One region of the Acidovorax sp. PRC11 genome, then DNA from elsewhere that is predicted to be linked to it. Evidence: riboswitches for the same ligand, from Rfam matches in the RefSeq annotation. Region 1 holds a riboswitch; the other holds the start of a gene.

Evidence for each region. A riboswitch is a leader RNA that binds a small molecule or an ion and turns the genes downstream of it on or off. The one in region 1 is predicted to bind glycine.
Region 2: another riboswitch for glycine. It lies ahead of gcvT (glycine cleavage system aminomethyltransferase GcvT); the one in region 1 lies ahead of Q9R47_RS21320 (D-amino acid dehydrogenase).

The regions. Positions count from the first base shown of each region.
Region 1 covers NZ_JAUZUQ010000026.1:4,610-19,631, reverse strand. Annotated here, with positions in the region: gene Q9R47_RS21360 (FdhF/YdeP family oxidoreductase) at 1-738, opposite strand, end outside; gene Q9R47_RS21355 (superoxide dismutase family protein) at 1,006-2,538, opposite strand; gene Q9R47_RS21350 (PQQ-dependent sugar dehydrogenase) at 2,579-3,853, opposite strand; gene Q9R47_RS21345 (hypothetical protein) at 4,066-4,200, opposite strand; gene Q9R47_RS21340 (tyrosine-protein phosphatase) at 4,456-5,211, shown strand; gene Q9R47_RS21335 (HU family DNA-binding protein) at 5,334-5,837, opposite strand; gene Q9R47_RS21330 (PhaM family polyhydroxyalkanoate granule multifunctional regulatory protein) at 6,139-7,083, shown strand; gene Q9R47_RS21325 (FIST N-terminal domain-containing protein) at 7,139-8,455, shown strand; gene Q9R47_RS21320 (D-amino acid dehydrogenase) at 8,468-9,865, opposite strand; glycine riboswitch at 9,969-10,077, opposite strand; glycine riboswitch at 10,084-10,161, opposite strand; gene Q9R47_RS21315 (peroxidase-related enzyme) at 10,231-11,469, opposite strand; gene Q9R47_RS21310 (NAD(P)/FAD-dependent oxidoreductase) at 11,538-13,073, opposite strand; gene Q9R47_RS21305 (tripartite tricarboxylate transporter substrate binding protein) at 13,293-14,312, opposite strand; gene Q9R47_RS21300 (hypothetical protein) at 14,510-14,959, opposite strand.
Region 2 covers NZ_JAUZUQ010000001.1:75,692-90,713, reverse strand. Annotated here, with positions in the region: gene gcvP (aminomethyl-transferring glycine dehydrogenase) at 1-453, opposite strand, end outside; gene gcvH (glycine cleavage system protein GcvH) at 566-940, opposite strand; gene gcvT (glycine cleavage system aminomethyltransferase GcvT) at 1,082-2,212, opposite strand; glycine riboswitch at 2,277-2,406, opposite strand; glycine riboswitch at 2,426-2,523, opposite strand; gene Q9R47_RS00395 (Lrp/AsnC family transcriptional regulator) at 2,813-3,271, shown strand; gene Q9R47_RS00390 (AraC family transcriptional regulator) at 3,237-4,145, opposite strand; gene Q9R47_RS00385 (fumarylacetoacetate hydrolase family protein) at 4,373-5,242, shown strand; gene Q9R47_RS00380 (alpha/beta fold hydrolase) at 5,254-6,039, shown strand; gene Q9R47_RS00375 (amidohydrolase family protein) at 6,134-7,474, shown strand; gene Q9R47_RS00370 (ABC transporter ATP-binding protein) at 7,528-8,322, opposite strand; gene Q9R47_RS00365 (ABC transporter permease) at 8,336-9,223, opposite strand; gene Q9R47_RS00360 (ABC transporter substrate-binding protein) at 9,329-10,312, opposite strand; gene Q9R47_RS00355 (lipocalin family protein) at 10,565-11,182, opposite strand; gene Q9R47_RS00350 (ferritin-like domain-containing protein) at 11,482-12,447, shown strand; gene Q9R47_RS00345 (ZIP family metal transporter) at 12,535-13,467, shown strand; gene Q9R47_RS00340 (electron transfer flavoprotein-ubiquinone oxidoreductase) at 13,504-15,022, opposite strand, start outside.

The DNA.
Region 1 (15,022 bases):
GCCGCGCTCCCGCGCTTCCTGCAGCGGATGGAGCATGCGCGGGCTGTTGGTGCCGACGTTCTGGCCGAAGAAGAAGATGGCCTCGGCGTGTTCGAAATCCTCCAGGCGCACCGTGCCCACCGGCACGCCGATGGTGTCCGGCAGCGCGACCGAGGTGCTCTCGTGGCACATGTTGGAGCTGTCGGGCAGGTTGTTGTTGCCGTACAGCCGGGCCAGCAACTGGTACATGTAGCTGGTTTCGAGCGATGCACGGCCGGAGGCGTAGAAGATGGCAGTTTGAGGGTCTTCGGCGCGCAGTTCCTTGAGCGCAAGGCCGATGCCGGCGAAGGCCTCGTCCCAGGTGACGGTGACGTACCGGTCCTGCGCGGCGTCGTAGCGCAGGGGCTCGGTGAGGCGGCCTGCGCTTTCGAGATCGAGGTCGGACCATTGACGCAGTTCGGCGAGCGTGTGGCGCGCGAAGAAGTCGGGGCCCGCGCGCTTGTCCGTGAGTTCCCACGCGGTCGCCTTGGCGCCGTTGTCGCAGAACTCCGCGGCGCGTGGCTTGGCCGGCTTGCCCCAGGCACAGCCCGTGCAGGCGAAGCCGTCGGCCTTGTTCTGGTGCCGCAGAGCGTTGATCGTGGTGAGCGGTGCGCCTTCCTTGAGGACGCTGACCGCGACGGATTTCAGCGAACCCCAGCCGCCGGATGCGTGCGGATACGGCGGGATCGGATCGGCAGGGGGAGCAGTGCGGGAACTCATCGCGCCTCCCTGGCCGGAGCGCCGGCCACCAGGCGGCAGGCGAAAAAGGAGGGGGCGTGATGGAAGCGCATGCGGGCCACGGCAGGGTGAAGGGGTGCTCCACTGTGCGCGTGGCCACCCTGCCGCATGCGTCAGCCGGACCGTGGCGGCGGCGTAGGAGGCCACGCCGAGCTCGGCAGGTGCTCTGCCGGAAGCCGGCCCCCTCACCGTGCTGGCCCAGCGCGGAACCGCACAGGCGTGCGGTCCGGGCCCTTTGCCTGGCAGGCTTCAGCGCGGCAGGGCGATGCGCAGCACGTCGAAGGGCAACTGCGGAGGCGGCGCCTTCTGCTTGTCGAGCTGTCCGTTCACCACCAGCAGCGCGGTACCGTGCAGGGCCGCGGTGGTGGGGTACTTCAGGCGCGGATCGCGCAGGCGCTGCACGATGCGGCCGCTGCCCCAGTCGCTGGCGAGGGCGACGCGCACCAGCTCGTTGCTGGCGTTGCGCATCACGTAGAGATCGCCCGGGCCTGCGAGCACGAGCCCGTCGCCGTTGCGCAGGTCGCCGCCTTCGAGCCGCACTTCGGCCACGTCGCGCGTGGCGGTGTCGATGCGCCAGAGCTGGCCGGTCGCATGCTGCACGGCGAGCAGGCGGCGGCCGTCTTCGGACGCCACGATGCCGTTCAGGTTCATCTGGTTCGGCTGGTAGCGGATCGGCGTGTTGCGCAGGTCGATCCAGGGCTCCAGCGCGGCGGGGGCGCCGGGTGCCGTGGCGATGCGCCAGAGCACGGGGCGGAAGGAGTCGGTGACGTACGCATGCTGCGGCGCGAGCGCGATGTCGTTGAGGAAGGCCTGTCCGTCTTTCGGCCCCTCGATCACGGCGAGCGTCGCGGCGCTCTGCAGATCGATGACTGCCACGGTGTCGGTGGCGCCGCCCGCCACCCACAGGCGTCCGTTGCCATCCACCTTCATGCCGAGGGCGGCCTGGCGGCCCGGCGAGCCGCCGAGCTGGAAGCGCTCGGCCTTCTGCGTGCCCCGGGCGATGCGGTAGATGTGGCCTTCGGTGCTGGAGCCGACGTAGGCGATGCCGGTGCGCGGATCGACGGCGATGCCTTCGGGATAGGCGTTGGCGCCTTCGATGGTGGCGCGGCCCTGCACCATGCTGGGCGCGGCCGGCTCGATCAGGCCGCAGGCCAGGCGGCCGCCGGAGTTGCCGGCCGGGTCGCTGGCGTAATCGTCCTGTTTATCGTGGACGACCAGGGTGCGGCCGAGCACCGAGGTCTTGCCCGCGAGCAGCGTCACGTGGGGGTTGGTGAACCGCAGCGAACCCTTGCCATCGGCGCCCACCTGGATGTTGGGCGCCTCTCCCGCGTGTGCCTCGTGCGGCGACTGGCCCGGGCGGCCGTGGTTGCGCGTCATGTAGGGATCGAAATGGCCACCCGCGGCGCCGAAGTCGACGACGCGGCCCGTGGCGGCGTCGGGCCCGGGTGCGCATTCGCCGTTCGCGTGGATGTGGAAGCCGTGCAGGCCCGGCGCCATGTCCTGCACCTCGATCGCGATCTCCACGCCGCCGCCCTGCGGCAGCTGCGTGAGCAGGGCACGGCCGGCCGGGGCGCCCGCGGCGGTCTTCAACGCCACGACGGCCGAGGTCGCGTCGGGCGCGCCCATGTCGGTCGCCGTGCCGGCGCTGCCGGGGATGCCGATGGCGTTCTGCGCTGGGGGCATGTCGTAGTTCTGCAGGGCGGCGCAGCCACCGAGCAGCAGGGCGGCGGCGCCCGTGGCGCAGGCACCGGCGAGGGAGGTGAGTCGGAAGGAATGGTTCATGGCGGCACGCGGAAAGGATGGGGGAGGGGCGGGGCGACGGTCAGCGGCCGCCGTGGCTGATGCGGTAGATCACGCCGTTCTGGTCTTCGGCGAGCAGCAGTGCGCCGTCGCGCGCCTGGGCGAGGCCCGCGAGGCGGCCGAACTGCGCCGGTCGGCGTGCCTTGTCCTGCTCCGCGGGTGCGGCCGCCGGGCCGGGCTGCGATGCCACGGCGGCGGGCGCGGACATGAGCCAGCCCGCGGCGAATTCCTCCGTGCCGTTGGGGCGGCCTTCGGCATCGAAGCGCACCCGCACCACGTTGTAGCCGCTGGGCTGCGAGCGGTTCCACGAGCCGCGGAAGGCGACGAAGGCATCGCCGCGGTACTGCTGCGGGAACTGCTCTCCCGTGTAGAAGACGAAGCCGATCGGCGCGGCGTGCGCGGTGTACTGCAGCAGCGGTGCCTCGGTGGTCGGGCAGAAGTCCGCCTTGGTGGTGTTGGGCGGTTCGTTGACCTGGAACTTCGTCACCTGCCGGTCGCCCCAGCAGTAGGGCCAGCCGTAGTGCTTGTTCGGCAGGATGGCGTTGAGCTCTTCGGGCGGCGTGTCGTCGCCCTGGAAATCGGAGCCGTGGTCGAAGCCGTAGAGCACGCCGGTGCGCGGATGCCAGCCGAAGCCGATGGTGTTGCGCAGCCCCTGCGCCACCACTTCGCGGCCCGAGCCGTCCGGGCGCATGCGCAGCATCGTGGCCGATTCGCCGTTGGTCTCGCGGCAGTTGTTGCAGGTGGAGCCCACGGTGAGGTAGAGCCAGCCGTCGGGCCCGAAGGCGATCGTGCGGTTGGGGTGCTGGCCCGCATCGGGCAGGTCGTCGGCGAGGATGCGCGGCGCCGAGAGCGTGCCGTCCGGCTGCACGTCGGCCACGAGCAGTTTCTTGTCGGTGACGAGGTAGAGCTTGCCGTCGCGCAGCGCGAGGCCGTGCGCGTACTTCGCGTTCTGCAGCACCACCTTCTGCTGGTCCGCGCGGCCGTCGCCGTCGCTGTCGCGCAGCCACAGCACGTCTCCCTGCTCGCGGCGGCTGGCGTACACGTCGCCATTGGGCGCGACGGCCAGCCAGCGCACGTTGTTCAGGTCCTTGGCGAACACCGAGACCTTGAAGCCGGCGGGCACGCGCAATTGGCCGAGCAGCGATTCCTCGAAACGCACGGGCGTGGGTTCGAGCACGCCGCCCGTCACGGTGGTGGGGCCGTCGCCGGGCGGGAGCTGCGCCTGCGCGGCGAGGCTGCAGGCAGCAAGGGCCAGGGCGGCGGCGCCTGTGCGGCGCTGGAGGATTCTTGAGGGCATGGATCGGCTCGCTGGTGGGCCCACCGATCGGTGGGCTGGTGGCTGCGGGGTGCCTGCTGGCCCACACATTCTTCGAGCCGTTGCCGGGTGCGCCGGGTCAGCGGTGAGCCCCCTGCGGTGTAGGAACAACCGCGCTTGCCGCGCGGTGTCGTAACCATCGGTGAGCGATAGGAGGCAGACGTGCTGATGGTCTGGCAGGGCAGTAAACGTGCTCAGTAGGGCCCCGCGGGCGGGCTGGCCGGTGCTGGCGCGGGCGATGGCGGCGGAGCGGGCGGAAGGTCGCCGGGCGGGCGCGGCAGCTCGTCGGGCACCTGGTGCAGGGGATGTTCGGCGGGATCGGTGGCCATGGGGACTCCTCGGGTGATGCTGGGGGCGTGGGGGCGTGGGGGCGTGGGGGCGGGCGGGTGCGCAGGACCACTATGCGCGCTGGCGGTGAAGCGCCCGCGTAGGATCGCAGCGCGATGCGCCGGCGGCAGGGAAGGCGGCGCATCGCGTACGCGTGGCCGCAGGCGGTGCATGGGGCGGCCGGCCGGAGGGCCACCTGGCACGCCCGGGACACGCACGTTCACGCGGCGTGCACACGGCTCGCATACAGTGTCGCCATGGACGATGCGACCTATTCCCGATCCCTCAACCTCTCCGGTGCCACCAACTTCCGCGACCTCGGCGGCTATGCGGGTCAGGACGGGCGGCGCGTGCGCTGGCGGCGCATCTTCCGCTCCGACCACCTGGCAGGGCTGACCCCGGAAGACGCGAAGGCGATCGCGGAACTGGGGCTGCGCCGCGCGGTGGACTTCCGCGGCGCGCACGAGCGCGCCACGCTGCCGTATGCCTTGCCCGATGTCGCCTACCACGCGCTCTCGATCGAGCCGACGGTGGTGCAGCGCGCGAAGGACATGGCGCTGTCGGGGCATGAGATCACGCCCGCCATCGCGGTGGCGCTGATGCAGGACACCTACCGCGATTTCGTGGCGCACAACGCGCCGGAGTTCGCGGCGCTGTTCGCGCACCTGCTGGAGAGCGACGTGCCGCTCGTCTTCCACTGCACTGCCGGCAAGGACCGCACGGGCTTCGCGGCCGCGATGATCCTGCTGGCCCTGGGCGTGCCGCGCGACGTGGTGATGCAGGACTATCTGCTCACCAACGGTCTTTACCGTCGCCCCGCGCTGCTGCACGGCACGGCGCCCGACGAGGTGCTCAACGTGCTGTGGCGCGTGCAGGAGGACTTCCTGGAGGCGGCGCTGGACGCGGTGGAGGCCGACCACGGCGGCGTGGACCGCTACCTCGAGCGCTGCCTCGGCGTGGGGGCCGCGGAGCGCGAACGGCTCGCGCAGCTCTACCTGCAGCCGCCCGGCTGACGCGGGGCTCGATGCGCGTCAGCCCGGCGCGCGCGGGCAAAGAAAAAGCCGGTGCAGTGCACCGGCTTTTTCGTTCGAAGCGCCTGGCAGCCGCGGCTGCAGGGCTTTCTTTCACGCAGCGATCAGAGCGTTGCGTCCTTGAGCTTCTTCAGCGCGCGGGTCTTGATCTTGACCGAAGCGGGCTTGGCGGGGAACCAGCGCTCTTCGCCCGTGAACGGGTCCTTGCCGAAGCGCTTCTTCTTGGCGGGCACTTGCTGCAGGCCGATCTTCATCAGGCCGGGCAGCGTGAATTCGCCGGAGCCCTTCTTGTGCACGGAGCCGAGGATCGCGGATTCCAGCGCGGCCATCACGGCCTTGGCGGCCTTGGGCTCGACACCGGCCTGCTCGGCCAGGTGGGCGATCAGCGAGGTCTTGGTGAACGTGCCCTTCAGGGGCTTGAGCGCTGCGGGCGCGGCGGCGGTCTTGGCGGCAGCGGCCTTGGGGGCAGCGGCCTTGGGGGTTGCAGCAGCCTTCTTCGCGGGAGCGGCCTTCTTGGCCGGTGCCGATGCCGGAGCCGCGGCCTTCTTCACCGCGGGAGTGGCCGCCTTCTTGGCCGGGGCGGAAGCGGTTTTCTTTGCAGTTGCCATGGTGTCGGTTTTCTCGTGTTGAGTATTGAAGTTCCAGACGGGCTGGTCGGCGGATTCTAGGGCGTTTGCCGGCCCGTGGCGCGGGTTGCACGCGCTTTTGCCGCTGCGCAGGGCCTGCAGCCTCGTTTTCGATGTGGCTCGCGCCGCTGCGCGGTGCCCGCGCGCAATGCCTGAGAAACCCGCGTGGATGCCGGGGATGGCCGCGTTGGAGGGGCCGCGCAATCGCGTTAAGCTGCCGCTACGCACACGCCACGCGTACCCACCCCTTCTTTCGCATCCGCACCGAACGAGGAGCCATGCCATGAGCACCAGCCACACCAGCCCGCCCGCCGGCGACACGTCCCCTTTCGGCTTCGGCCGCTTCGTGCCGGGCTTCGATTTCCTCCAGAACCTGGCCAAGGGCGCCACGGCCGGCATGCCGCAGATGCCCTCGCTCTCGGGCTGGGTGGCGCCCACGATCAGCGTGGAAGAGCTGGAGAAACGCATCGAGGAATTGAAGGCGGTGCAGTTCTGGCTGGACCAGAACTCCCGCGCCCTGAGCGCCACCGTGCAGGCGCTGGAAGTGCAGAAGATGACGCTGGCCACGCTGCAGGGCATGAACGTGGCGATGGGCGATCTCGCCAAGGCGTTCACGCCGCAGCCGCCGTCGCCATCGCAGGACCACCGCGCGCAGGCCGCGCCCGCGCCTGCTCCGGCCCCTGCCGCACAGGCACCCCGGCCCGATCCGTTCGCGCGCCCGCAGGCGGCGCAGGCGCCCTCCGCCGCGCCGTCCGCTCCGGGTGGCGAGCCGGCGGGTGCGCCGGCACAGGGTGCCGCGGGTGCGGGCACCGCCTCCGCGCCCGGCGTGGTGGACCCGATGCAGTGGTGGACCGCGCTCACCAGCCAGTTCCAGCAGATCGCGGCCAATGCGATGAGCGACGTGTCGAAACTGCCCGCGATGGACGCGACGCGCGGCATGGCGGCCGAAGCGCTGAAGACGGCCACCGACATGGCGACGCAGTTCGCGGCGCAGGGCATGCAGGGCATGCAGGAGGCCGCGCGCAAGACCTCCGGTGTGCCGGCCGACTCCGCGCAAGGGAGCCGGGGAGCGGCGGCGCGCGGCGCGAAACGCGCGGCCCCGGAAGGCACGCAGGCCGAGCCGGACGCGCCGCCGGCCACCAAGCCGCGCGCGAAGAAAACGCCGGCCGCGGATGCACCGCCTGCGGCCGGTGCGCGCCGTGCCGCCGGCCCCAGGAACCGTTCCTGAAGGCGCGGCGCATCCGCCCATCTCCCGTCCACGGCCCAATTCCTTTTCCTTCCCCATGAAGCTCTTCCCGAACGGCCACGCCACCCATCCGCAATGGCGCATGGCCGCCGCGCTGGTGCTGGCGCAGCTGCGCGCGCAGATGGCCCTGCCGCACTACGCCAGCGCCCCTGCGCTGGGGCTGGTCTACATCACCGACCATTACGCGGACGAGGCCGAGCCGCTGCTCGACTTCCTGTCCGCCGAACTGCCCGAGGTGACCGACTGGAGCGGCACGGTGGGCGTGGGCGTGGCCGCGAACAACGCGGAGTATTTCGACGAGCCGGCGCTGTCCGTGATGCTGCTGGACCTGCCGGCGGACCGGTTTCGCGTGTTCTCCGGCGTGGCGCCGCTGTCGCGCGGCGGTGCGGCGGGCGGTGGTTTCGTGCCGCACACCGCGCTGGTGCACGCCGACGGCGACACGCCGGACCTCGCCGAACTGATCGCGGAGATGTCGGACCGCACGGAGTCGGGCTACCTGTTCGGCGGCATCGCGGCGAGCCGCGGGCGCAGCGTGCAGTTCGCGGTGGGCGGCGACGGCAACATCGCGGGACAGGGCGCCGCGCGGGGCGTGTTCGGCGGCGGTCTCTCGGGGGTGGCGTTCAGCCGCAACGTGGGCATGCTGTCGCGCGTGACGCAGGGCTGCCAGCCGGTGGCGCCGTTCGCGCGCATCACGCGCGCGCAGGACAACGTGGTGCTCGAACTGGACGGCGAGCCCGCGCTCGACGTGCTGCTGCGCACGCTCGGCATCACGCTGGAGGGCGATCCGCAGCCCGCGCTGCGGGCGCTGCGCGCGACGCTGGCGGGGCTGGTGGACGAGGGCGCGCGGCCCACGGGTCGCACGGGCCACTTCGGGACGGACGTGCGCGTGCGGCACCTCGTGGGGCTCGATCCGATGCGCCAGGGCGTGGCGCTCGCCGACAAGGTGGAAGAGGGCATGCAGCTCGCGTTCTGCCAGCGCAACGTGGCGGCGGCGCGCGCCGACCTGATGCGCATCTGCGCGGAGATCCGCGAAGAGCTGGCGCCGGAGGCGGAGCCGGCCGCGCCGCCGCCGCTGGCCGGCAGCGAGCGCGCGGCGCTCATGCAGGCGCTGGCGAATGCCACCGACGGCATGCCCGAGCGCACGATCGCGGGCGCGATCTACGTGAGCTGCTCGGGCCGCGGCGGCCCGCATTTCGGCGGGCCGGGGGCCGAGCTGCAGATCGTGCGGCACGCCCTGGGCGACGTGCCGCTGGTGGGGTTCTTCGCCGGCGGCGAGATCGCCCACCACCGGCTCTACGGCTACACGGGCGTGCTCACCGTGTTCACCTGCGACGGCCTGCCCGCCAGCCGCTGACCCGCCGGCCCCTCAGGCCAGCGCCGGCACGGCGGCGGTGCCGCGCGGCATGCCGGTGAAGGCGAAATCGACCTCGGGCACGAGGCCGCTCACGATGTCGGCGATCGCGCGGCCGGAACCGCAGGCATGCGTCCAGCCGAGCGTGCCGTGGCCGGTGTTGAGAAACAGGTTGGGCAGCTTGGTGCGTCCGATCAGCGGCACGTTGCTCGGCGTCGCAGGGCGCAGGCCGGACCAGAACCGCGCCTGCGCGGTGTCGCCCGCGCCGGGGAAGAGCTGCTCCACGCGCCGCACGATGGCCTCGCAGCGCACCGGGTTCAGGTCGCGGCCGTAGCCGTTCAGTTCGGCCGTCCCGGCGATGCGCATCACGTCGCGCGCCGGCTGGCCATCCTGCGCGGGGCGCGTGTAGCGCGAGAAGACCAGCTTGTATTCGTCGTCCGTCAGGCTCACCTCGTAGGCCGCGGCGGGGTCGCGCACCGGGATCGTGGCCGAATAGCCCTTGGCCGGGTAGATCGGCAGGCGCAGGCCCAGCGGCTCCGCCAGCAGCGGGCTGAACGAGCCCATGGCGAGCACGTAGGCGTCGCTGCGCACGCGCTCGTAGCGGCCTTCTGCGTCGGTGATCTCGACATGGTCGATGGCGCCGCCCGCGGTGCGCAGCGCGGTGACGTGGCAGCCCATGCGGAAGCGCACGCCATGGGCTTCGGCGACCTGCGCCAGCGCGCGCGTGAAGGCATTGGCGTCGCCCGATTCGTCCTCGGCCGTGTAGGTGGCGCCGGCCAGCCGGGGGCGGATGGCGGCGAGGGCCGGCTCCAGCCGCACGGCCTCGTCGGCGCTGACCACGCGGCGCTCGCAGCCGAGCGCGCGCATCTGCTCTGCGGGTGCGAGGGCGGCGTCGAACTCTTTCTGGCTGGTGTAGAAGTGCAGGATACCCTGCGTGCGCTGGTCGTACTGCAGGCCCATGTCGCGGCGCAGCTGCTGCAGCGTGGCGCGGCTGTAGGTGCCCAGGCGCACGATCTGCTCGATGTTGTGGCGCGTGCGCGCCGGCGTGCATTCGCGCAGGAACTGCAGGCCCCAGAGCCACTGTCGTGCATCCGCGCGCAGGCGGAACAGCAGCGGGGCATCTTCCTTGCCCAGCCACTGCAGCAGCTTCAGCGGAGCGCCGGGATTGGCCCAGGGCTCGGCGTGGCTCACCGAGATCTGCCCGCCGTTGGCGAAGCTGGTTTCCGCGCCGGGCGTGGCTTGGCGGTCGATGACGGTCACTTCGTGGCCGAGCTGGCGCAGGAAATGGGCGGAGGTGGTGCCGAGCAGGCCGGCGCCGAGGACGGTAACGCGCATGGTTCGAATGCCTTTCCATGCGGACCGGACCACGGCGGCAGGAACACGCCGCACGGCGATGCCGCGCGAGGCTCCCATGCCGCGGGCGGGCCCGCATCGGGGGGCCGGGCCCTGCGGCGGCGGGTGCTGGGGTGCGTGCCATCGGATGGCGAACAGCAACCTATGGCCGCAAGGCCTGGCTGCCGCTCCCCCTGTCCTCGGTACCTGAGAGATTCACCCTGCGCGACCGCCGCGCGGGGTTTGCTCCTTCGGTGCGCCACGTGGCGTGGCGGCTCTCCAGACGGCTGTGTGGTGGTGCAGTACGGGACCTGAGCGTGTATGGGAGTTTGCGCCTTCGGTGGAACGTCGGCGGTGCCGGCCGTTCGCTCTCCTGCGGGGCGGATCGTAACAGCGAAGCCGCGCGGCGCAAAGCAAAAGCGCCTGGACGCCGCGGCGGCGGGCCGTCAGCCGGCGGATGGGAAGACGGCTTCGCCGAGGTTCAGCATCAGCCGGTTGGCCCAGGCGAACAGCGCGGCGGCGTGCAGCGCGTCGAGGATTTCCAGGTCCGACAGGCCCGCGGCGCGCAGCGGGGCCAGGTGCTGCGGACCGAAGCCGCCGGGCGTGCGCGTGAGCGCGGCGCTGGCCTGCACGATGGCGCGCTCGCGCGGGTTCGTGCCGGCGGTGTCGGGGTCTTCGAAGATCTGCGCCATCACGTCGTTGCGCTTGGCCAGTTGCTCGAAGCGCTGCGCATGCACCGAGGCGCAGTACACGCAGCCGTTCACGCGCGACACCACGGTGCTGGCCACCTCGCGCTCCGCGCGGTTCAGGCCGCCGGGCGCGTACATGATCGCGTTGAAGGCCTGCGAGCGCTCGGACAGCACCTGGGGCTGGTGCACCAGCAGCAGGTAGAAATCCGATGTGCGGGCCTTGGGGTGGCTGAGGTCGAGTACCGCCTGTTGTTCGGTGCTGGCCTGCTGCGGATCGACCACGGGCAGCCAGGCCTTCCAGTCCAGCGTCTCGCTCGTGTAGCCCGCCACGCGCAGCGGCTGGCCGGGCGGGGGCAGGTTGGCGGGATGGACGAAGGGGGCGTCGCTGGCGAACGGCGCGGACGTCGACGTGCCCGGGTCGCCGCTCGCCTCGGGGGCGTGCAGGGCATCGAGGGCGGCCACGCCGGCCACCACGCGCAGCTGGTAGGTCACGAAGCCCACGAGCTGCGCGATGAGGACGGCATCCGGCGTGGAGAGGCCCGCGGCCGGCAGCGCGAGCAGTGCATCGCGGTCGCTGCGTGCGGGCTCCAGAGCCAGCGTGCGTGCGAAGCGCGCGGCGGCCTGCAGGCGCGGCTCTGCATCGCCGAAGCCCGGGATGCCGGCCACGTCGCTGGCTTCGCCGGTGTCGTCCAGCAGGGCCTGCAGCGCGGGTGGCACGGGGGCGCCGGCCGTTTCCAGGCGGGTGCGGTAGTGCGCGGCCAGGGCCGGCACGCCGCTCACGCGCGCCACGTCGTGCGCGATCGCCAGCCGCTCGGCCGGAGTGAAGGCGCCGGGCAGGGTGCCGGCGAAGAGCGCTTCCTCGCAGGCCTGCGTGGCCGTGGCGACTTTGTCGCGCTCGTGGCGTACCGCATAGGCGGAGCGGCCCGGCGCCAGGCCGGCGGCCTGGTCGATGGTGTCGTGGGAGGGTGGGGGTGCAATAGTGCTCGGCGTGGTCATGTCGTGGGAGGGGGAATGCGGTCGTTGAGGAAGGCACCGCGCTCGCGGTGCCGCGTCGGGCCCGGGTGTCAGCGGGCGGGGGCGGCAGTGGAGCCGGAAGGCGCTGGCGCGGAAGAGGAGGGCGCAGCCGCGCCCGCCGGCGCGATGACGCGCTGCGCGGTGTCCGCGGGCGTCCACTCGTCGCCCAGCAGTTCGGGCTCGGCATAGGCCTGCAGCGCCGCGAAATGGTGCTCCACGTCCTCGCGGTAGAACAGGCCTGCGAGCCCGCCGGCCAGGCGCCGTGCGCCGTCGCTGATGGCGGGGATGTCGCCCGAGATGGTGCCGTGCGAGAGCGCGGCGGGGTAGCAGAAGCAGTGGATGCGGTCCAGGCCCGGGCAGTCGCCGGGCACCTTCTCCTGGAACTCGAACAGCGGCCCCAGGTCCGGCGAGTCGCGCAGTTCCGCGTCCTCCTCGCCGGGCGGCGGCGTGTAGCGCGTGCCCCAGGTGCGCACGTGCGGCGCGATGGCAGTGAACTCGGGCTTTTGCTGCCAGTCGATCGCGAAGCCGGTGGAGAGGATCAGGAAGTCGAACGCGAAGGTGCCGCGCGCGGTGTCCACGTGCAGCGCCTCGGGCGTGTCGTGCACGCGCTGCACGGCGCAGCCGAAGTGGAAGAAGGCATTCGGATGCCGCGACACGCGCAGCGTGCTGCCGTGCGGCGGCGGCACCTGCTGGGCGCCGATGTAGTGGCGCAGCCGCCATTTCCAGACGTCGGGCAGCAGGGAATGGCCGTGCACGAGGCCGGGCACGCCGGAGCCCTTGGACTTGTTGATGCGCGGCATTTCGGCGCGGCGCGCGATCAGGTCCACGCTGGCCGCGCCGTTCTCGAGCGCGGTGGCGGCGCTGTCCATGGCCGAGGAGCCCATGCCGATCACGCCCACGCGCAGGCCCTGCAGCGTGCGGTAATCGAGCACGTCGGACGAGTGCGCCCAGCGCGTGCGCGGCACGCCCTCCATGAAGGCCGGAATCTGCGGACCGCCGAGGCCGTCGCGCCCGGTGGCCAGCACCACGCGGCGCGCGAACCAGGTCGTGGCGGTGTCGGCGCCATCCGCGCGCACGTCCACCTCGACCAGCCCGTCGGCCCGCGGGCGCAGTGCGGTCACGGCATGGCCGTTGCGCACGTCGGCCCGCGTCACGCGGCGGTACCAGCGCAGGTAGTCCATCCACTGCAGGCGCGGGATCTTGTCGAGCGCGGACCAGGCCGCGTCGCCCCACTGCGCCTCGAACCACGCGCGGAAGGTGAGCGACGGCACGCCCAGCGCCGGGCCGGTGAGCTCCTTGGGCGAGCGCAGCGTCTCCATGCGCGCCGTGGTGGCCCAGGGGCCTTCGTGGTCCGCCGGCGCACGGTCCAGCAGCACCGCCGCGATGCCCTGCTGCGCCAGCGCCATGCTCGCGGCCAGGCCCGCCTGGCCCGCGCCGATGATGAGCACGTCCACCACCGGCCGCCCGCCGTGCATGCGCTGCGGCAGCCACGGCTTCGCGTGCCAGTTCAGGGTCAGCAGATCGTGCTGCAGCCGTTGTTCCAGCGCGGCCAGCCCGGCCGCGCCCAGAGAAGAAGAAAGAGCCATGGGAAAGATTGTTGCAGGAGGCAGCGAGGCGTTGAGGCCGCGCGATGGAATGCCATGACAACGCAAGCGCCTCGTCAAGGCATTGAAAACCGGCGCGGCCCAAGACCAGTAACCCCCGCGGAACTGGCTCCGCCAGGCCGCAGGGGGTGCCCCCCTTCCCGAGGCGCGCAGCGCCACGAGAGAAGGGGGGAGCGGCAAAGCCGCTCAGGGGGTTGATCCCTAGTCAACGCTGATCTTCGCGTCCTTCACCACCTGCGCCCATTTCGCGCGGTCCTGGTGCACCGTCCGGGCGAATTGTTCCGGCGTCTCGATGCGCACGGTGTTGCCCTGCGATTCGAAGCGCTGGCGCACCTCGGGCTGCTCCAGCACCTCGCGCAGGGCGGTGTTCAGCTTGTGCACGATGGCCGGGTCGGTGCCCTTGGGCGCGAAGATGCCGAACCAGATCGAGCTGTCGAAGCCCTGGGTGCCGGGCAGGCCGCTCGCGGCGATCGGCGGCACCTCCTTCACCGCGGCCACCGGCTTCGCGGTGGTCACGCCCAGCAGGCGCACCTTGCCGGCCTTGTAGTGCGGCAGCACGGTCTGCACCTGGTTCATGATGCAGCAGGTCTCTCCGCGCACCACCGACGTGATGGCTTCCGGGCCGCCCTTGTAGGGCACGTGCACCATGTTCAGGCCCAGGCGCGCGTTGAATTCGGCGAACGCCATGTGCGTGCCGGCGCCGTTGCCGGTCGAGGCGTAGTTGTACTTGCCGGGGTTCGCCTTCACGATGTCGACGAATTCCTTCAGCGTCTTCGCGTCGATCACGTTCGGGTTGATGGTGAGCACGTTCGAGACGTCGATGAGCGTGCCCACGGGCGCGAAGTCGGCCTCCACGTCGAACGGCAGCTTCTTGTAGAGCGCGGCATTGCTGCCGTGCGTGGCCGCCGTGCCGAAGGCGAGGGTGTAGCCGTCGGGTTTGGCGCGGGCGACGTACTCGCTGGCGATGTTGCCGGCCGCGCCGGACTTGTAGTCGATGATGACCGGCTGGCCCAGCTTCTGGCTGAGCGGCTCCTGCACGGAGCGCGCCACCACGTCCACGCCCGAGCCGGCCGGGAAGCCCATGATGAGCGTGACGGGCTGGCGCGGCCAGTCGGCGGCGCCGTGCGGATCGGCGGCCAGGGCCGGGGAGGCAGCGGTCCAGGCCGCGGCGGCGAGCGCGGCGGCACCCAGCCAGGAGAAGGAATCGGAAAGACGGCGCATGTGCGAAGGGTTCCAGATAAGCAACAGGAGCCCTGCCTCGGCAGGACCGCCCGGGTGGGCCGGCCTGCTGCCAAGCAAGGAATGCGCCATTGTGGGCAAGCCTTCATGCCCGCCCGCCTATATGGTTATGGGGTCCGGCGCGCCTCCGGGGCCTGTCGCAGGGGCCGCGCGAGGCCCCCGTGCGGGGCGTCCTTCGCTCAGTAGCGGTAGGGATCGTTCGGGCGGCGGTCCTGGCGGTTCGGCACGCCGTCGCCGTCGCGGTCCCAGCCGCCGCGGCGCATCTCCCAGCCGCCGCGGCGCATCTCCCAGCGGTTGCCGTGCTGCTGCCAGCCGGGCTGCCGGTAGGCGTAGCCCGGCCGTGCGCGCAGCCACTGGCCCGGCACCCAGACGTGGCCGTGGCCGCGCCATTCCCAGTGGCCCTGTTCCCAGACCATGCCGCGGCGCGGCGGCGGCACGCGTTCGTGGCGCGGCGGGGGAGGCGGGGACCAGCGCTGCACCGCCACCGGCAGGGGCGGAACGTACTGCGGCCCGGATTGCACGATCACGGTGGCGCTGGTGGCGGCCTGCGCGGTGGCGGTCACCGCGCCCATGGACGCGGCCAGCGCGAGCGAGGCGGCGGAGAGGGAAAGGGCCTTGCGGGTGGTCATGGGAGGTCTCCTGGTAGCTGCGAAGGGGCTTGTCCTCAAGCCCATGGAGACATCGTCGCGGCC
Region 2 (15,022 bases), on a different contig from region 1:
CATCGAGGCGTTGGCGATCGGCATGCCCGTGAGGTCGCACACCATCGTCTGGAAGTTGACCAGGGCCTCCATGCGGCCCTGCGAGATCTCGGCCTGGTAGGGCGTGTAGGCGGTGTACCAGGCGGGGTTCTCGAGGATGTTGCGCAGGATCACGCCCGGCGTGTGCGTGCCGTAGTAGCCCTGGCCGATGAAGCTGCGCAGCACGCGGTTCTTCGAAGCGATCGCCTTCAGTTCCGCGAGCGCGGCCGCTTCGGTCGCGGCGGGCGGAAGCTCCATCGGCTCGGTGCGGGCGATGGAGGCCGGAACGATGCCGCCCACCAGCGCCGCGCGCGATGCCTCGCCGATGACCGAGAGCATGCGCTCCTCGTCCGCGGCATCGATGCCGATGTGGCGGGGCTGGAATTCGGCGGCGTTTTCGAGCGCGGAGAGCGGCGGCAGGGTGGACGTGGGCATGGGAGGGATCCCGGTCAGCGGAAGGAGGGGGGAAAAAGGAAAAGGGGTGCGGTGCACCGGCAGGTGCGCACCGCGGCGGGCGGGGGGCAGCGCCGCCCGCCGCGAGAGCCGGTCAGGCGTTCTTGGAGAACTCGGTGTAGGCCGTCTCGTCCATGAGCGCGTCGAGCTGCGACGCATCGGACAGGCGCACCTTGAAGAACCAGCCATCGCCCAGCGGCGCGCTGTTGGCGAGCGACGGATCGGCGCGCAGCGCCTCGTTCACCTCGACGATTTCGCCGGACACGGGCATGTACACGTCGGCGGCTGCCTTCACGGACTCGACCACACCGGCCACTTCGCCCTGGGCGAAGGTCTTGCCCACTTCGGGCAGATCGACGAACACCACGTCGCCGAGCGCGTCCTGCGCATGGACGGTGATGCCGACGACGGCGGCGCCCGTGTCGGCGCTGTTGATCCACTCGTGGTCGCGGGAGAATTTGACGGTCATGGGGGGCTCCTGGAAGAAAGGGTCCGCGGAAAAAGGCGGCGGGGAAAACGAAAAAAGGGTGGTGCGGCCCTGGAAGGGGCACGCGATGGCGACTGTAGCCGCGGCCGGCAGGCCTCGGGCGCGGACTGCGGCGCGCCGCGGTCAGCCGCGGTGGTAGCGGGCCGGCAGGAAGGGCATGGGGCTGACTTCCATCGGCACCGCCTTGCCGCGCACGATCGCGTGGACCACCGTGCCGGCGGCTGCGAACCCGGGCGCCACATAGCCCATGGCGACGGGCTGGTTCACGCTCGGGCCCAGCAGGCCACTGGTCACTTCGCCGATGGCCACGCCGTCAATGCTCTGCAGGGGCGTGTGCTCGCGCACGGGCACGCGCTCGCGCGCCACCAGGCCCACGCGGCGGCGCTTCAGCAGCGCCGGGTCGTCGATCTGCGCGAGCACCTTGTCGGCGCCCGGGAAGCCGCCCGCGCGCGCGCCGCCGGTGCGCCGCACCTTCTGGATCGCCCAGTTCAGCGCGGCCTCGGGAGGCGTGGTGGTGGTGTCGATGTCGTTGCCGTAGAGGCACAGGCCGGCTTCGAGCCGCAGCGAATTGCGCGCGCCGAGACCGATCGGCTTCACCTCGGGCTGCGCGAGCAGTGCGCGCGCCAGCGCCTCGGCCTGGGCGGCCGGGACGGAGATCTCGAAGCCGTCCTCACCCGTGTAGCCGCTGCGTGTCACGTAGCAGTCGCAGCCGGCGATCTCGAAGCGCCCGCCGGTCATGAACACCAGCGATGCCGTGCCCGGCGCGAGCCGCGCGAGCGCCGCGGCGGCCTGCGGGCCCTGCAGGGCGAGCAGGGCCTGGTCGGGCAGGGGAATGACTTCGCAGCGTCCGCCGATGCGCTCCTGGATGTGGGCGATGTCGCCGGCCTTGCAGGCACCGTTCACGATCACGAACAGGTCGTCGCCGCGGTTCACGAACATCAGGTCGTCGATGATGCCGCCCTCGTCGTTCAGCAGCAAGCCGTAGCGCTGCTTGTGGAGGCCGAGGCCGATCACGTCCACGGGGATCAGCGTCTCGAAGGCCGCGGCGGCATCGGGGCCGACGAGGCGCAGCTGGCCCATGTGGGAGACGTCGAACAGGCCGGCCGCCTGCCGCGTGTGCAGGTGCTCGGCCATCAGTCCGGCGGGGTACTGCACGGGCATGGAATAGCCGGCGAAGGGCACCATGCGGGCCCCGAGTTCGAGGTGCAGCGCGTGCAGCGGCGTGGTGTGCAGGGGGGCGGATTCGGCGGACATGGGCGGAGCGGCCTTTCGGGCGAGCGGGGACGGACGACGCGCGTGCCGCCATCGAAGCGCCACGCCTGTGCCCGCTGTCCGCTTTACCTGAGAGATTCACCACGCCGTGCGCGCGGCCTGGGGGCGGCGCGTGGCGGGCTTGCTCCTTCGGTGGGCCTGCCGTGCAGGGCAGGCCTCTCTCCAGCCGGGGAAACGCCCGCATCCCTGCGGGCGCCTTGCCAGTCCTTTTGCCTGAGCGTTCGGGATTCCCTGCGCCTTCGGCGGCGCCGGCCACCCGTTGCGGGCGCGGCGCTCTCTCCTGACCCGGCGGATTCTAACGGCTGTGCGGCGGCCCTGCGGCGAAGTTCGTCCGTGCCCGGGTTCTGGCGCCACGTGCCTGTCTCGGCGCCGCGTGGAGGAGCACCGTGTGATGGGGTGCCAAGCGCCCCGGGCCGGCGGTAACCGGCCGGGGCCTTGCCATTCGCCTGGCGCCCCGGTGGAGGCGCCCTGTGGGAACGATTGTGCCGGTGGAGTGGCCGACGAATTTTTCGAATTTCTGCAGGTCCGCATGTTCCGCAGAAAAATCTTCTGCCTAACCGGCTTTGCCGGCAGAATGCATCCATGGATCGCATCGACCGAAAAATTCTGGCCGTGCTGCAGGACGACGCCCGCGCGAGCCTGCAGGAGATCGGCCAGGCCGTGGGCCTGAGCCCCTCGCCGTGCTGGGGCCGCATCCGCAAGATGGAAGAGGCCGGGGTGATCGAGGGCTACACCGTGCGCCTCAACGCCCAGGCGCTCGACCTCGCCGACACCGTGCTCGTGCAGGTCACGCTCGACAGCCATTCCGACAATACGCTGGAGAAGTTCGGCGAAACGCTCGCGAGCATTCCCGAGGTGATCGAGGCGCACCTCGTCTCCGGCGATTACGACTACCTGCTGCGCGTGGTCGTGAAGGACACGCGCGACTACGAGCGCCTGCTGCGCGAGAAGCTCTACAAGATCAAGGGCATCCGCCACAGCCGGTCGAGCTTCGTGCTGCGCACGCTCAAGAAGGCGGACCTGCCGCTGCGCGCGGACTGAGCGGCGCTGCCGCTGCCGCTGCCGCCTGGCGCGGAATGCCGGTGACCGTGGCCGGCATGGGTGTGCGCACGGCGCGCCGGAAGATCGAGGGCGGCACGCCCGTGTGCTCCTTGAAGAACCGCGAGAAGTTGCTGGGTGCGGAGAAGCCGAGGTCGAGCGCCACGTCGGTCAGCGGCGCGCCCAGGCCCACACGGCGCATCGCTTCCTCGACCCGCACTGCGCTCCAGAAGACCTGTGGCGTGGTGTTGAGCTGGTCGCGGAACAGCGCGAAGAAGTGCGCGCGGGAAAGCCCCACCCGGGCCGCGATCTCGTCCACCGTCGCCTTGCTGGAGACGTGCTCGCGCATGTGGGCGATGGCGTTGCGCAAGCGGGCGTCGAGCGACGCGCCCACGCCGATGCAGGGCCGGCGCTCCGCCTCCCCCGCGGCGCTCGTGGCCGCCACCAGCAATTCCTCCACCCGGTCGTCGATGTCCGCAGGGGCCGCCTGCGCGGAGAGGATGAGGTCCAGCACCTGCCAGCAGGCCCTGCGCAGCGCGCCGTCGATGTGCAGCCGTGGCGATGCGAAGCGGAAGCCCCGCCCCGCGGCGGCAGCGCGCTCCTGCAGCCAGTCGTGGCGCACCATGAACGCCAGAAACACCGCGGATTCGCCATCGCCGTGCAGCGCCAGGTCGTGCGACTCGAACGCGTTCACACCGAGGGCGGTGTCCTCGCCGTAGTCCACCTGCTGCGTTCCTACGCGCGCGGTGGCGCGCGTTCCGCCCAGCCAGAAGGCGAGCTGTGCCTCGGAGTGTGCATGCGGCACGAGGTCCGCGCGCAGCTCCAGCACGACGGCCGTGCCGAATGCCCCTTCGTGTAACGCATATGCCTCCGCCATGTGCTGCTCCGACCATCGATGGCGGGATTCTCCGGCCGCGCAGCGGCCGGGTTGGCCCCCACCCGGGTATCTCCTTAGGACGCGATCAGACTGTTTGATATGTCGCGCGACGGCGCGATAAGCGCGCGCGGGGGCGAACCCATAAATTGGGAACCGGGCGCGCACTGCACCGGCAACCGCCGCGGTGCAGGCGCACCGATACGCAACCCTCTCTGGAGCAAGAAACCATGCGCCTTGCCGCTTTCATCGTGGACGGGCTTCCCGCGGTCGGACTGGCCGATCCATCCGGGCAGACTCTCTCCGCACTCGACGTCTCCGCTGCCGATGCCGCCCTGGGCGTGCTGCCGCTCATCCAGGCCCTGGCGCGGGGCAAGCCCCTGCCTCCGGCTACCGGCCGCACCCATGCGGTAGCCGACGTGCACTTGCGTGCACCATTGCCCAGGCCGCTGCGCAATGTCTGGTGCGTGGGCCGCAACTACCACGCGCATGCCAAGGAGCTGTCGGCATCCGTGTTCAAGGGCAACGACGCCAATCCCGAGTCGTGGCCGATCGTGTTCACCAAAGTGCCCGAATGCGTGGTCGGCCCGCACGATCCCGTGCAGTTGCCGGCCGGCGTGTCCGAGCAGATCGACTACGAGGCCGAACTGGCCGTGGTGATCGGCCGCGGCGGCAAGAACATCGCCCGCGCCGACGCGCTGCAGCATGTCTTCGGCTACACGATCGTCAACGACGTGACCGCGCGCGACGTGCAGATGCGCCACCAGCAGTGGGACATGGGCAAGTCGTTCGACACCTTCTGCCCCATGGGCCCATGGATCGTGACGGCCGACGCACTGGACGGCACGCGCACCCGCGTGCGCTGCCGGGTCAACGGCGAATTGCGCCAGGACGGCCCCACGGAGCAGATGATCTTCGACATCCCGACACTGATCGAAACCGTCTCCCGCGGCATCACGCTGTACCCGGGTGACGTGATCGCCACGGGCACGCCGGCCGGTGTGGGCATGGGCCTCTCGCCACCGCGCTATCTGCGTCCGGGCGATCGCGTCCGCGTCGAGATCGACGGCATCGGCTTCATCGAGAACGCATTTGTCTGACCGGAGGACCCATGGCGACACACATCATCGAAGGCATGGCCGTGGAGATGGCCGGTGACGGCGAGGCGGTGCTCTGCATCCACGGCTTGGGCGGCTCCTCCAACGTCTGGACGCCCATCGCGCAGGCGCTGCAGCCGTTCCGTCGCGTCGCGCCGGACCTGCCGGGCAGCGCGCGGTCCGGACTGCCGGACGGCGCGCTGTGCGTCGAGGCGCTGGCCGATCGCATGGCCGCGCTGCTGGCTGCACTGGAGGTGGATGCCGTGCACGTCGTGGCCCATTCGCTGGGCACCATCGTCGCGCAGCACCTGGCCACCGCCCACCCGGAGCGCGTGCGCTCGCTGGCGCTGTTCGGCCCCCTGGTGGCGCCGCCCGACGCGGGCCGGCCCGGCATACGCGCGCGCGCCGAACTCGCGCGGCAGGGCGCCGCGGCCATGCAGGACATCGCGGACGCGATCGTGCAGGGTGCGACCAGCGTGGAAACCAAGGCCGGCAACCCGGCGGCGCTGGCTGCCATCCGCGAACTCGTCATGCGCCAGCCGCCCGAGGGCTACGCCCGCAGCTGCGAGGCGCTGGCCGGAGCGCAGTCCGCGCCCATCGAGCAGTTGCGTGTGCCCGTGCTGCTGGTGACGGGCGACCAGGATGGCGTGGCGCCGCCAGCGCGCGTCGATGAGATGGCGCAGCGCATCGCGGGAGCCGAAGTGACCGTGCTGCCCGGCTGCGGCCATTGGACGACGCTGGAGCAGCCCGCGCGCTGCATCCAGGAACTGCAGCGCTTCCACGCACGGTTGCCGCGCTGAACGGCTTCCAGACCGACTGCATTCCCTTTCCGGAACGGGTGCGCCGCCGCGCGCATTCCGCCGGGCATTCCCCACAAAGCAGAAGGAGAGAGACATGACCCGATATGCATTCACGAACGTCCGCATCTTCGACGGCACCGGTGCCGATCCCTATCCCGGCGACGTGCTGGTCGATGGCGGCAGGATCGTGCGGGTGGCGCGCGCTCCCGCGACGGTGGACACCGCGGGTGCGCGCGTGTTCGAAGGGCGCGGCCGTTTCCTCATGCCCGGCATGACCGAGGCCCACACCCATTTCTCGTGGAACGACCAGCCCTCGCTCGCGGCCATCCAGTTCATGCCGCCCGAGGAGCACATGCTCTGGTGCGTACGCGTCGCCAAGCGCTACCTGGAGATGGGCTGGACCTCGGCCATCGGCGCGGCCGCCGCCAAGCCCCGACTCGACGTGGTGCTGCGCAACGCCATCGATGCGGGCGAATTCCCCGGACCGCGCTACCTGGCCGGCTCCCAGGAAATCACCACCATCGGCGCACTGGGCGACAACACCTTGCCCCACATGCCGTTCGAGGAACTGAGCTTCGGCAGCGTCTGCAGCGGCCCCGAGGAGATCCGCCGCTCCGCGCGCACCTTCGTCAAGTACGGGGTCGATCACCTGAAGATCAATCTGTCGGGCGAATACATTGCGGGCCTGCCGGCGGAGATGTCGCCTTTCTCCGAGGAGGAGGTGGCGATGCTGGCGACAGAGGCCCACCGCTACGGCAAACGCGTCGCGGCGCACGCGCGATCCAGCGAATCGGTGAAGCTCTGCGTGCGCCACGGCATCGAGATGGTCTACCACGCGAGCTTCGCGGACGAAGAAGCGCTGGACATGCTGGAAGCCGCCAAGGACCGGCATTTCGTCGCGCCCGGCATCGGCTGGCTGGTGCGCACCACCTACCATGCCGCCGAGTACGGCATCACCGAAGCCGTGGCCACGCAGATGGGCTACAGGCGCGAACTGGAGGTGGCATCGGACACCCTGCGCAAGATGCACCGGCGCGGCATCCGCATCCTGCCCGGCGGGGACTACGGGTTCGCCTGGATGCCGCACGGGACGAACGCTAACGACCTGCAGTACTTCGTGGACTACATCGGCATGACCCCCAAGGAGGCGCTGCTGGCGGCCACTGCCCTGGGCGGCGAGATCATGATGCGCCCCCACGAGCTGGGCAAGCTGCAGGAGGGCTACATCGCCGACATCGTACTGGTGGACGGCGACCCGCTGGCGGACCTGTCGGTACTCACCGAACCGGCCCGCATCCAGCTGGTGATGAAGGAAGGCGCGATTTTCAAGGAGTGCTCCACGCCTGCGCCTGCGGAAGCCGCCCTGCACCTGGAAGGCGGCGACCATCCGCTGCGCGAGGAAGGCGTGAAGGAGGCGCTGGCCGAGATGTCCTGAGCCGCTGGCGGATTCCGCGCCGGCTCCGGCGGCGGCGCTGGCATCCGCGCGCATCAGCCCAGCAGCAGCGCGTCGTCCGCCAGCTTCTCGCCGCGCACCTTCTCGAACATCTGCAGCAGGTCGGGCACGTCCAGGCGGCTGCGTTCCTCGCCCGACACGTCCAGCACCACCTGGCCCTGGTGCAGCATCACGGTGCGCTGGCCCACGTCCAGGGCCTGGCGCATGCTGTGCGTGACCATCATGGTGGTGAGCCGGTTCTCGGCCACGATGCGGGCCGTGAGCCGCAGCACGAAATCGGCCGTGCGCGGGTCGAGCGCGGCGGTGTGTTCGTCCAGCAGCAGGATGCGCGAGGGCTGCAGCGCCGCCATCAGCAGGCTCACGGCCTGGCGCTGGCCGCCCGAGAGCAGGCCGATGCGGTCGGTGAGGCGGTTCTCCAGCCCCAGGCCCAGCGTGGCGAGCCTTTCGCGGAAGGTGCCCCGCTGCTGCGCCTTCACCGCGCCGCGCAGGCCGCGCAGCGTGCCCCGCTGCTGGGCGAGCGCCATGTTCTCTTCGATGGTCAGGTCTTCGCAGGTGCCGGCCATCGGGTCCTGGAAGACGCGCGCCACGCGTTTCGCCCGCGCCCAGACGGGCTGGCGGGTGACGTCGTCCCCATCGATCGCGATGCGGCCCGTGTCCACCGAGAGGTCGCCCGAGATGGCGTTCAGGAAGGTGGATTTGCCGGCCCCGTTGGAGCCGATCACGGTGACGAACTGGCCGGCCGGAATGTCCAGCGACATGCCGCGCAGCGCGCGCGTCTCGATGGGCGTGCCGGGGTTGAAGGTGATGTGCAGGTCTTGTGCGCTCAGCATGGTGCGGTCCCTTTCAACGCTGCTTCGACGCGAGCTTGCGCTTGATTTGCGGAATCACGAGCGCCACGGTGACCAGCACGGCCGTCACCAGGTTCAGGTCCTGCGCCTTCAGCCCGATGAAGTCGCTGTTGAGCGCCAGCGCGATGAAGAAGCGGTAGACGATGGCGCCGATGACGACGGCGAGCGTCGCCAGCACGAGGCGGCGCGAGGGCAGGATGCTCTCGCCCACGATCACGGCGGCCAGGCCGATCACGATGGTGCCGATGCCCATGGAGATGTCCGAGCCGCCCTGCGTCTGCGCGAACAGGGCGCCGGCCAGCGCCACCAGCGCGTTCGACACCGCCATGCCCAGCAGCACCATGGCGCCGGTGTTCACGCCCTGGGCGCGGGCCATGCGGGCGTTGGAGCCGGTGGCGCGGATGGCCAGGCCCCGCTCGGTGGCGAAGAACCAGTCCATGGCCAGCTTGGCGGCGACGACGATCACCAGCAGCAGGGCGGGGCGGGCGATGTAATCGGCCAGGCCCTCGGGCTGCAGCAGCGTGAACAGCGTGGGGTCGTTGATCAGCGGCACGTTGGGGCCGCCCATGATGCGCAGGTTGATGGAGTACAGCGCGATCATCATCAGGATGCTGGCCAGCAAGTCCATGATCTTCAGCTTGACGTTGAGCCAGCCGGTGATGAGCCCGGCCACCGCGCCCGCCGCCGTGGCCGCGAGCGTCGCCACATAGGGGTTGGTGCCGGTGGAGATGAGCACGGCGCAGACCGCGCCGCCCAGCGGGAAGCTGCCGTCCACCGTCAGGTCGGGAAAGCGCAGCAGCCGGAACGAGATGAAGACGCCCAGCGCGACCAGGCTGAAGATCAGCCCGATCTCGACGGCGCCGAGCAGGGAGAAGAGGGACATGGCGGGAGGCCTTGCGAAAGCAAAGCAGGAGCCGAAGCTCCTGCGGGCTGGGGAAGAAGAGAGGCTGCGTGCGGCCCGGCACGGGTGCCGGACCGGGGCAGGCTCTTATTTCACCACGTGCGCGGCGGACTGGATGAAGGCGTCGGAGAGCTTCACGCCCTGCTTCTCGGCCGCACCGGGGTTCACCGTCAGCTCCAGCTTGGTGCTGATCTCCGGCTTGATGTCGCCGGGCTTCTCGCCCTTGAGCACGCGCACCACCATGCGGCCGGTCTGCTCGCCCAGGTCGCGGTAGTTGATGCCGAAGGAGGCGATCGCGCCGCGCTTGACGCTGTCGGCATCGGCCGCCACCAGGGGCAGCTTGGCTTCCTGGCCGACCTTGACCAGCGATTCGTAGGCCGACACCACGTTGTTGTCGGTGCTGGTGTAGATCACGTCGGCCTTGCCGATCAGGCTGCGCGCGGCGCTGCCCACATCGACCGAGCGGGGCGCGGCGGCCTCGACCAGGGTCATGCCCATCTTGGGCAGCAGGGCCTTGAGTTCCTTGACCACGACGGCGGAGTTGGCCTCGCCGGGGTTGTAGACCACGCCGACGCGCTTGGCGCCCGGCACGACCTGCTTGACCAGTTCCATCTGCTTGTCGAGGGCCAGCAGGTCGGAGACGCCGGTCACGTTGTTCTTGCTCGGCTCCCAGTTCTTCACCAGCTTGGCGGCGACCGGATCGGTCACGGCGGAGAAGATCACCGGCACCGTCTTGGTGGCGGCCACCACGGCCTGGGCCGACGGGGTGGCGATGGCGACGATCGCATCCGGCTGGTCGCCCACGAACTTGCGCGCGATCTGCGCGGCCGTGCCGGTGTTGCCCTGGGCGCTCTGGTACTGCCATTTGAGCGTCTTGCCGTCTTCGTAGCCGGCGGCCTGCAGGCTCGCCTTCACGCCGTCGCGGATCGCATCCAGCGCGGGGTGCTCGACGATGGCCGTCACGGCCACGGACTTGGGCGCGGCGGCCTGCTGGGCCACGGCGGGGACGGAGACGGCGGCCAGGGTGGCCGCGGCGGCCAGCGCGAGGGCGCCGAACGGATGCTGATTCATGCTCGAACTTTCTGCCTGCCCGGCCACGCACGGGGCGGGGCGCGGGGGCGTGACTGCGGATGCCCGCCGGAGGCGGGCGCGGTTTCGCCGGAACGGAACCGGGCCCGATGGACGGCAACGCCCGCGGGGCCCGGGGTGGGGAGTCTACTGCGCACGCCGCGGCAGGGCCCGCAACGGCCGCGATGCCGCAGCGCCGCGCTGCGGATCGGCGGAAAGCCGCTGGAGAGGGGGCGTCGGTGCGGGAAGGGCCGCTCAGCGCCGCTTCGGCACCGGCGCGGAGGCATCCTCCTGCGGCACCCACAGGATGCGAGCCACGTCCACGCCCAGCGAACGCGCGCGGGCCAGCAGGCGTTCACGCACCACCGCATGCAGCGTGGGGGTGCGCGACAGGATCCAGAAAGCGTCCCGGCGCGGCCCGATCACCATCGCCCAGCGGTAGTCCTCGTCGAGCGCCGCAACGAAGTAGCCGGCATAGAACGGGCCGAAGAAGGACACCTTGAGCGCGCCCGTGCCGGTGTCGCCCAGGAATTCCGCCCGGCCCACGGCTTCGCGCCAGCGGCCGCGCTCGGGGTCGTAGCCGCGGTTCACCACGCGCACGCTGCCGTCGCCGCGGCGGCTGTAGTGCGCGCTGGTGCGCACCAGGCCGCGCTCGAAGCGCTGGTCGATGCGCGCGACCTCGTACCAGTGGCCGGCGTACCGGTCGATGTTGAAGCCCCGCACCGGCTGTACGCCGGCCGGTGGCCGCACGTTGGCCCGCAGGTACAGCGCCGCCGCCGCTCCGGCCGCTGCCGCCGCGGCACCCAGTACGAGCGGCGTGGCGATGGGCGTGCGGCGGTGGGTGGTGTAGCGCTGTAGGTCTGGACGGGGCATCTCTCGGGGCTCCTGCAAAGGGACGGGCAAATGCCACGAGTCTCGCGAGGTGCCATGCGGCGCCCTGTAGGCGCGGGGCGCACCTGGTCGTGGGAATGCGCCGCCGCCGAATTCTTTTCGCAAAGCTGAATCCGGCCGGCGCCGCGCGGCGTATCCGCATGCAGGGACGTGCTGCGGGAGGCGAGGGCCGCGAACAGGGCCGCGCCGCCCGTGCCCGGCCCTTCCCACGGCAACGGCGTATCCGCCGCTGGACCGACATGTGCCATTCCGTGCGCCGTGCGCACCCCACAGGAGCCACCATGATCGACCTTCCCGCATCGCCCCAGGAAATTCTGCAGCGCCGTTCCGACAAGCTCAAAGAGCGCCGGATGTTCTTCCGCAAGACCGGCGGGTTCGCCGCCGGGATGGCCGGCGGGGCCATCCTGACGGCCTGCGGCGGAGGTTCGGGCGACGCCATCGGCGCGGACGCGCCCACCGACGCCGAAATCCTCAACTTCGCGCTGAACCTCGAATACCTCGAAGCGCAGTTCTATCTCTACGCGACGACCGGCGCAGGCCTGCCCGATGCGCTCACCACCGGCACGGGCACGCGGGGCACAGCGCGCGGCGGCAGCCGGGTGCCGTTCTCGGACCCGGTCGTGGCGGCCTACGCCAAGGAGATCGCCGCGGACGAACTGGCGCACGTCGCCTTCCTGCGCAACGCCCTGGGCTCCTCGGCCGTGGCCATGCCGTCGATCGACGTGGGCGGCACCGATCCCAACGGCGCCTTCTCCAAGGCCGCGCAGGCCGCGGGCCTGGTGCCGGTGGGCACCGCCTTCAACCCCTACAAGGACGACCTCAGCTTCCTGCTGGGCGCCTTCATCTTCGAGGACGTGGGCGTGACCGCCTACAAGGGCGCCTCGCCGCTGATCCAGAACAAGACGTACCTGGAAGCAGCCGCCGGCATCCTCGCCGCGGAGGCCTACCACGCCGGGCTGGTGCGCACCGTGCTGTACGCGAAGGGGGTCGATGCGCAGGCGGCGGCCGGCAAGATCTCCGACGCCCGCGATTCGCTCGACAACTCCAAGGACGTCGACCAGGGCATCGCGCCCGATGCCGCCGGTGCCGCCAACATCGTGCCGCTGGACGCCAACGGCATCGCCTACAGCCGCTCGCCCGACGACGTGCTGAACATCGTCTACCTGACGCGGGATGCGGCGAGCCAGGGCGGCTTCTTCCCGGCGGGCGTCAATGGCAACCTGCGCCTGAGCAGCGCCTACATGTAAGGCGAGTCCGGCCGGTCCCGGCGGGCGTTCGCTTTCGCCTGCCGGCCGGCGTTCCCATCCAGAGAACGCAGCAGAGGAGGAGTCACCATGCCCACGATCCACAGCGGTCCGCCCCCGGCCGCCACGGCACCGCCACCCTCATCCGTTCCGAGGCCGCTCACCTGGCGGCAATGGCTGGGGCTCGCCATCGCCGCGGTGGGGGCGGCGGTCCTGGCTTCGCAGGCGCTCCAGGGCGTCTGGTCCAACGACGAACGCATGCGGGGCGCGCTCGTCGGCGGGCTGATGGCCGCGGCCGCCACGGCACTGGGTGCGCTGCCGGTGCTGCTGTCGCAGAAATTCTCGCAGCGCACGCACGACACCATGCTGGGCTTCGGGGCGGGCGTGATGCTGGCGGCGAGCGCGTTCTCGCTCGTGATCCCGGCCATCGCGGCGGCGCGGGCCCAGGGCGCGGGCCCCTGGGGGGCCGGCGGGACGGTGGGCGCGGGCATCCTCCTGGGCGCCTTCCTGCTGCTCTGGATCGACCGCGCGGTGCCGCACGAGCATTTCGTGAAGGGCCTCGAAGGCCCGCAGGCGAGGGCGTTCAAGAGGGCCTGGCTGTTCGTGCTGGCGATCACGCTGCACAACCTGCCCGAAGGCCTGGCGATCGGCGTCGCCTTCGCCGGGCCGGACGGCGTGGGCGCCCAGGCCCTGGCCGCCGGCATCTCGATCCAGGACGTGCCCGAAGGCATGGTGGTCGCCCTCGCGCTGCGCGGCGTCGGCTACGGCCGCTGGGCGTCGGCCGGGCTGGGGCTGGTGTCGGGCCTGATCGAGCCGGTCGCGGCGGTGGCCGGTGTCGCGCTGATCGGCCTGTCGGCGGGGCTGCTGCCCTGGGGCCTGGCGGCCGCCGCCGGTGCGATGCTGTACGTCATCAGCCACGAGATCATTCCGGAATCGCACCGGCAGGGCCACGAGACCTCGGCCACGGCCGGGCTCATGCTGGGCTTCGTGGCGATGATGCTGCTGGACACGGCGCTCGGCTAGGCCGGCCGCCGGCCGGGCGCCCGCCGCGCCCCTGGGTCACATCCCCGAATAGTTCGGTCCGCCGCCGCCTTCCGGCGTCACCCACACGATGTTCTGCGTCGGGTCCTTGATGTCGCATGTCTTGCAGTGCACGCAGTTCTGCGCGTTGATCTGCAGGCGCTGCGCGTTGCCGCCCTGCGATTCGTCGGGCACGAATTCATACACTGCCGCTGGGCAGTAGCGCGCTTCGGGCCCGGCGTACTTTGCCAGGTTGATGTTCACCGGCACGCTCGCGTCCTTCAGCGTCAGGTGGGCGGGCTGGTGCTCGGCGTGGTTGGTGTTGCTGATGAACACGCTGGAGAGCCGGTCGAAGGTGAGCTTGCCGTCCGGTTTCGGGTAGACGATGGGCTTGCATTCGGCCGCGGGCTTCAGGTAGGCGTAGTCCGGCTTGTCGCGGTGCAGCGTCCAGGGGATGTTGCCCTTGAGCACGAACTGCTCGATGCCGTTCATCAGCGTGGCCGTGGCCAGGCCCTTCTTGAACCAGGCCTTGAAGTTGCGCGCCTTGTTCAGCTCCTCGTGCAGCCAGCTGTTCTCGAAGGCCTGCGGGAAGGCGGTGAGCTCGTCGTGCTGGCGGCCGGCGCGGACCGCGTCGTAGGCGGCCTCGGCCGCGAGCATGCCGGTCTTGATGGCGGCGTGGCTGCCCTTGATGCGGCTCACGTTCAGGAAGCCCGCCTCGCAGCCCACGAGCGCGCCGCCCGGGAACACGAACTTCGGCAGCGACAGCAGGCCGCCGGCCGTGATCGCGCGCGCGCCATAGCCGATGCGTTTGGCAGGCTTGATGCCCTTGGCTTCGTCGCCTTCCAGGTAGTAGCGGATGTTCGGGTGGGTCTTCCAGCGCTGGAACTCCTCGAACGGGCTCAGGTAGGGGTTGGAATAATCCAGCCCGGTGATGAAGCCGAGCGTGACCTTGTTGTCTTCCGCGTGGTAGAGGAAGGAGCCGCCGTAGGTGTCGCTCTTCATCGGCCAGCCGGCCGTGTGCATCACGAAGCCGGGCTGGTGGCGCTGCGGGTCGATCTCCCACAGCTCCTTGATGCCGATGCCGTAGCTCTGCGGATCGCGGCCCTCGTCGAGCTTGTAGCGCGCGATGAGCTGGCGGCCCAGGTGGCCGCGCGAGCCTTCGGCGAAGATGGTGTACTTGGCGTGCAGCTCCATGCCGAGCTGGAAATCGCCCGTGGGCTGGCCATCCTTGCCGACGCCCATGTTGCCGGTGGCCACGCCCTTGACCGAGCCGTCCTCGTTGTAGAGCACCTCGGCCGCGGGGAAGCCCGGGAAGATCTCCACGCCGAGTTCCTCGGCCTGCGCGGCCAGCCAGCGCACCACGTTGCCCAGGCTCACGATGTAGTTGCCGTGGTTCTGGAAGCAGCCGGGCAGCAGGAAGTTGGGCGTGCGGAAGGAAGACTTCTCGCCCAGGAAGATCATGGCGTCTTCCGTCACGGGCTGGTTCAGGGGCGCGCCGCGCTCCTTCCAGTCGGGGAACAGTTCGGTGAGCGCGCGCGGGTCCATGATGGCGCCCGAG